2 regions of the Thauera sp. SDU_THAU2 genome follow, and region 1 is predicted to be linked to the other one. Evidence: riboswitches for the same ligand, from Rfam matches in the RefSeq annotation. Region 1 holds a riboswitch; the other holds the start of a gene.
What was found. A riboswitch is a leader RNA that binds a small molecule or an ion and turns the genes downstream of it on or off. The one in region 1 is predicted to bind S-adenosylhomocysteine.
Positions count from the first base shown of each region.

Region 2: linked by a shared signal. The riboswitch ahead of ahcY (adenosylhomocysteinase) and the one ahead of metH (methionine synthase) in region 1 are both predicted to bind S-adenosylhomocysteine.

Region 1 covers NZ_JBBWUN010000003.1:3,842,099-3,845,300, forward strand. The annotation lists partial or broken gene metH (methionine synthase) at 1-1,577, opposite strand, end outside; S-adenosyl-L-homocysteine riboswitch at 1,655-1,731, opposite strand; gene AAFL97_RS19765 (hypothetical protein) at 1,788-2,375, opposite strand; gene AAFL97_RS19770 (hypothetical protein) at 2,427-2,918, opposite strand; gene AAFL97_RS19775 (branched-chain amino acid ABC transporter substrate-binding protein) at 3,049-3,202, shown strand, end outside.
Region 2 covers NZ_JBBWUN010000003.1:4,467,847-4,471,048, reverse strand. The annotation lists gene AAFL97_RS22615 (methyl-accepting chemotaxis protein) at 1-1,162, opposite strand, end outside; S-adenosyl-L-homocysteine riboswitch at 1,486-1,588, shown strand; gene ahcY (adenosylhomocysteinase) at 1,702-3,111, shown strand; gene AAFL97_RS22605 (TlyA family RNA methyltransferase) at 3,133-3,202, shown strand, end outside.

The DNA of each region.
Region 1 (3,202 bases):
AAGCCCGCGCCGCCTTCGGCCACCGGCCTGGTCAGCAGGTGGTAGGCGCGCGCGCAGATCTCGGTCTTGCGCGCGAAGGTGTCGGCCTGGCCGGCCTCGTCGAAGGCCATCACGATCACCGCCGCGCCGTAGCGGCGCGCCAGCCGCGCCTGGCGCAGGAACTCGGCCTCGCCTTCCTTCATCGAGATCGAGTTGACCACGCCCTTGCCCTGGATGCACTTCAGGCCGGTCTCGATCACCGACCACTTCGACGAGTCGAGCATGATCGGCACGCGCGAGATGTCCGGCTCGGAGGCGATGAGTTTGCAGAAGCGCTCCATCGCCGCCACCGAATCCAGCATCGCCTCGTCCATGTTGATGTCGATGACCTGGGCGCCGTTCTCGACCTGCTGGCGCGCCACCGCCAGCGCATCGTCGAAGCGGCCTTCGAGGATCATGCGGGCGAAGGCCTTGGAGCCGGTGACGTTGGTGCGCTCGCCGACGTTGACGAACAGGCTGTCGTCGCCGACGTTGAAGGGCTCCAGGCCGGACAGGCGCAGCTTCTTCTCGACCTCGGGCACCTTGCGCGGCGGGAATTCCGCCACCACCCGGGCGATCTCGGCGATGTGCGCCGGCGTGGTGCCGCAACAGCCGCCGACGATGTTCAGCAGCCCGGCCTCGGCCCACTGGCGGATTTCGCCGGCGAGGTGCTCGGGCGTCTCGTCGTAGCCGGTCGGCGACAGCGGATTGGGCAGGCCGGCATTGGGGTGGGCCGACACATGGGTGTCGCAGACGTTGGACAGGTCTTCGACGTACTGGCGCAGTTGGTCGGCGCCGAGCGCGCAGTTCAGGCCGAAGCTGATCGGCTGCGCATGGTTCAGCGAGTTCCAGAAGGCTTCGGCGGTCTGGCCCGACAGCGTGCGGCCGGAGGCGTCGGTGATGGTGCCCGAGATCATCACCGGCGTGCGCTGGCCACCGCTTTTTTCAATCTCGTCGAACAGCTTTTCGACGGCGAACACCGCCGCCTTGGCGTTCAGCGTGTCGAACACCGTCTCGATCAGCAGGATGTCGGCGCCGCCTTCCAGCAGGGCCTTGGCCGACTCGTAGTAGTCGTCGGCGAGCGCGTCGAAACTGATGTTACGAAAACCCGGATCGTTGACGTCGGGCGAGATCGACAGCGTGCGCGAAGTCGGCCCGATGACGCCGGCGCAGAAGCGCGGCTTGGCCGGGTTGCGCGCGGTGTATTCGTCACACAGCCGGCGCACCAGGCGCGCGCCTTCGACGTTGAGCTCGTAGGCGAGCGCTTCGAGGCCGTATTCGGCCTGCGACACGCGGGTGGCGTTGAAGGTGTTGGTCTCGATGATGTCGGCGCCGGCATCGAGATAGGCGCGGTGGATGCCACCGACCACGTCTGGACGCGTCAGCACCAGCAGGTCGTTGTTGCCCTTGAGGTCGCGCGGGTGGTCGAGAAAGCGCTGGCCGCGGTAGTCCGCCTCGCCCAGCGTGTGCTGCTGGATCATCGTGCCCATGGCGCCATCCAGGATCAGGATGCGCTCGGCGAGCAGCTGGCGGAGTTCGGTCGTGCGGTCGGCTTGCATCGGGTGTCACCTCGGTCGTTCGACGATCGCCGGGTGACGCCTGATACGAAAGCAAACGGCGCCACAAACCGGCAGAAGGTTTGTGAGCGCCGTTGATCGGTTGCCGAGCCTGGCCCTTACAAAATCAGATGGGGTCGCAGCGCTCCTCGGCAGGAGCGGAATTGTATCGGCTCGCGACAGCGCTTGCCAATAGCAGCCTGCTCGGCCCGGCTACCACCAGTACGGGTGAAAAGGGTAAGGCGCGAAAAACGGATGGCGGTAGTAGGGGTAGCCGTAATACGACCGGCCATACCCCCAACCGTAGCCCCAAAAGGCGCCGTCACGTGGATACACGTAGGTCTGGCTGGTGCGCACCACCTGGCCGTCGATGAAATGCACGTTGAAGCGCGTGGCGACGCCCGGGCCATTGTTGCGGATGTTCCAGTCCCACACTTCCTCGCCCGACAGCTTGAAGGTCTGCACCGAGCGATGCTGGCCGAGCATGCGTTCGACCTCCTCCGGCGTCATGCCCTTCTGCACCCGCACAAGGTTCTCGCTTTCGAGCGCGTCCCACTGCCGCAACACCATGCCGCCCTGGTCGACCTGCACCATCAGGCAGGTATGGCCGTAAGGCTGGGTGGCGTACTCCAGCGTGGTCGTGCCGTCGTCGTTCTGCCAACGCCGGCTCGGCTCGCCCTTGGCGGCCAGCGCCTCGGCCTCGGTGGTGAAGGGACGGGGCGGCTCGAAAGTCGCGCAGCCCGCAAGCTGCAGCGCCCCTGCAAACATCAGCAGCAGCCCCATCCCGCGCAGCCAGCGCATCGGGAACGAGGTCGCAGTCCGGGTAGCGGTCTGGCTCATGACAGCCTCCATTCAGCGTCGATATTGCGTGTAGCGGCCCGTGCCGGTGACCCTGCCGTCGGTATTGAAGGACACGGTGAAGAACACCGGGTCGCTCGTGCCATCGGGGCCGTTGGAAATCTTCCACTCCCACACGGTTTCCCGTTTCAGGCGGAAGAACTGGCTGCGCGCCGGCTTGCCCAGCAGGCGACGCACTTCGTCGCCGCTCATGCCGTTGACCACGCGGGCGAAGTTCTGTTCGTTGAGCACCTGCTCGACGCTGCGCAGTATCTCGTCCGGACCGATCGTGATCATGAAGCACTCGGTGCCTTCGGGCTGGCGGGTGAACTCCCAGGTCACCGAGCCATCGTCGTTGCGCCACTCCATCTGCGGCGGGCCGAAACGTTCGCGCACCTCCGCCGCCGTCGATTCTCCAGGCTTGAGTTCGCGCAGGTTGAAGTAATCGCAGGCAGTGATGCCGATTGCCGACAGCACGGCGCACAGCCAGGCAAGCAAGCGTTTCATGTCATCGATTCCTCAAGGGTTTGCCCGGCCTGCCGACGACAGGCCGCTGGGCTAGAATCTGCCATCCACCATGGATTTGCAACGCCCCTGCAATGACTCTTTGCAAACTATGCACCTTCCGGAGACGCACATGAAGAAGACCCTGCTTGCACTTGCCCTGGTCGGCATCGGCTTTGCCGCCCAGGCGCAGACCGTCGTCAAGATCGGCCATGCCGGCCCGCTGACCGGTCCGATCGCCCACTTCGGCAAGGACGGCGAGAACGGCGCCCGCCTCGCGCTCGAAG
Region 2 (3,202 bases), 630 kb from region 1:
GATTGGTCTGCTCGGCGATCCCCTCGATGACCTGCGCGATGTTGGAGATGCTCTCGGCGCTGACGCCGAGATCCGCCACCACCGCCGCAGAGTCGCTCATGCGCTGGGCAACCTGGCCGATCACCGTCACGGCCCCGTTGATGATCGCGACGCCGTCCCGCACCTGCCGCTCGGAATCTCCGCTCAAGCGACCCGCATCCCCGGCATGCTCCGCAACCACGGCAATGCTGGTGCTGAGCTGTTCGACCGCGGCAGCGATCGACTGCGCCGCATCGGTCTGGGCCAGCGACGCCGTGGCGACTTTCTCTTCGTTGTCGCGCAGCAGCGCCGTGGCACGCACGAGGCGCACGGCATCGGCGCGGATGTTGCATATGGTGGTTTCTAGTCCGGCCTGCATCTCCCGCATCGCTGCGAGCACGCTCTGCGCGCTGCGGCCTTCCACCGCGACCGGCTGCTGCAAGTCGCCATCGGCAATGCGACGGGCGACCTGCGCCGCATAGACCGGCTCCCCACCCAGGCGGCCGAGCAGGCTGCGAGTCACCAGCACCGACGCCAGAACACACACCAGTAACGCTGCCCCGCCCAGCGCCGCCACGACCATCCGGCTGCGCTCCAGCGCCTGGACCGATTCGACCCGCATGCCGGCCGTCAATTGCTCGAGGTGCGCGATCTGCTTCAGCAGCCCGGCGCGGATCTCGCGCCAGACCGGCGTCTCGCTGCGCACCAGCAGCTCGCGCGCGCCTTGCGAATCGCCGGCGCGCACGCTTTCGATCACCTGCGCCTGCAAGGGCGCCCAGCGCTGGGCGATCTTCTGCATCTCCGCCGCGGCTCCGGCGCCGCCATCGAGCACCCGGGCGTGCTGCACGACACGGCCGAAGGCCTCGTCGAACTGCTTCCTCGCGCCGTCGAAGTTCTCATAGGCCTTCGGGTTGGCGGGATCGAGCACGATGTTGCGCAGCGCCTGCCCCATCTGGAGCCCGTTCGCATACGCGCGCATGACGTCGCGCTCGACCGCCAGCTCGGTATCGATGAAGCCGGACAGCCGCGCGCCCCCTGCCTGCATCTGCCACAGCGCGGCGCCCAGGGCGAACAGCAGCAAGCCACAGGTTGCCGCCGCCAGCAGTACCAGCTGCGACCGGACGGAAAGTGTCTTCAGTGCCATGTGTCTCCTCTCATGCCTCCGCCAATGGCGATCCGATGCCACTGGAGCGGAGGCTCAAGAATGATGAAATTAGGAAATTCTGATGGGCGATATCGGCAGACCGGGCAGAATCTGTAGGCGCGGCATGGCTGCGCCCTTGCACACCGCGCAGAATCCGGCGCCAATCCGGCGATCGCCGAGCCTCCGGACGAGAACGCCAGGGCATCCACCTCGATGTGCGAACCGGTCTTCGTCAATGGGCGGGCGCTGGCGGATCATCTCGCTCGCCTTGCCCGAGACACCAGGCGCGCACTCCCCCGCCAGTCGCCGTATAATGTTGTCCTTGTTCCGAGGAGCGCTGCGAGGCGCCGGGCCGTCCAGCCCAGGCCCCCAGGCTCGGAAACCCGCGGCTCGCTGCCGCGGCGGTTTGAACGGCGCTCGCCCGAAACACCTTCGTGTGTCGTCCGAAGGCGTTTCTCCCCATAACCCTGCCGGGTTCGGGATGCCGGGTGAGCCGCACGCCATGCCCCTTCCCTCCCGGCCATAGCACGGAGCATCACATGAACGCTGTGGCTGATTTCAAGGATTTCGTCGTCGCCGACCTGTCGCTTGCCGACTGGGGCCGCAAGGAAATCCGCATCGCCGAAACCGAAATGCCCGGCCTGATGGCGATCCGCGAGGACTACGCCGCCAGCCAGCCGCTGAAGGGCGCGCGCATCACCGGCTCGCTGCACATGACGATCCAGACCGCGGTGCTGATCGAGACGCTGACCGCGCTCGGCGCCGAAGTGCGCTGGGCCTCGTGCAACATCTTCTCGACCCAGGACCATGCCGCCGCCGCCATCGCCGCCTCGGGCGTGCCGGTGTTCGCGGTCAAGGGCGAATCGCTCGAGGACTACTGGAACTACACCCACCGCATCTTCGAATGGGCCGACGGCGGCTACTCGAACATGATCCTCGACGACGGCGGCGATGCCACGCTGCTGCTGCACCTGGGCGCGCGCGCCGAGCAGGATCTGTCGGTGCTCGACAAGCCGGACAGCGAAGAAGCCGAAGTGCTGTTCGCCAGCATCAAGGAAAAGCTGAAGACCGATCCGAGCTGGTATTCCACCCGCCTGGCGCAGATCAAGGGCGTCACCGAGGAAACCACCACCGGCGTGCACCGCCTGTACCAGATGCACGCCCGCGGCGAGTTGAAGTTCCCGGCGATCAACGTCAATGATTCGGTCACCAAGTCCAAGTTCGACAACCTGTACGGCTGCCGCGAATCGCTGGTCGACGGCATCAAGCGCGCCACCGACGTGATGATCGCCGGCAAGATCGGCGTGGTGCTGGGCTACGGCGACGTCGGCAAGGGCTGCGCCCAGTCGCTGCGCGGCCTCGGCGCCACCGTGTGGGTCACCGAGATCGACCCGATCTGCGCGCTGCAGGCGGCGATGGAAGGCTTCCGCGTCGTCACCATGGAAGAAGCCGCCGCGCTCGGCGACATCTTCGTCACCACCACCGGCAACGTCGGCGTGATCACCCACGATCACATGAAGGCGATGAAGAACAACGCCATCGTCTGCAACATCGGCCACTTCGACTCCGAGATCGAAGTCGCCAGCCTGCGCCAGTACCAGTGGGAGAACATCAAGCCGCAGGTCGACCACATCATCTTCCCCGACGGCAAGCGCATCATCCTGCTGGCCGAAGGCCGCCTGGTGAACCTGGGCTGCGCCACCGGCCACCCCAGCTTCGTCATGAGCAACTCCTTCGCCAACCAGACGCTGGCGCAGATCGAGCTGTTCGCCAAGACCGCCGAGTACCCGGTCGGCGTCTATGTGCTGCCCAAGCAGCTCGACGAAATGGTCGCCCGCCTGCATCTGAAGAAGATCGGCGCCAGGCTGACCGTGCTGAGCCAGGCCCAGGCCGACTACATCGGCGTGCCGGTGGCAGGGCCGTACAAGCCCGAGCACTACCGCTACTGAGCACATCGTGGGGCCGTCCGCATGAGCATGAACTCCTTCCATGCCCGCCAGGGACGGCCGCGCCAGCCGGCGGAAGCCAGGACGCCGGCCG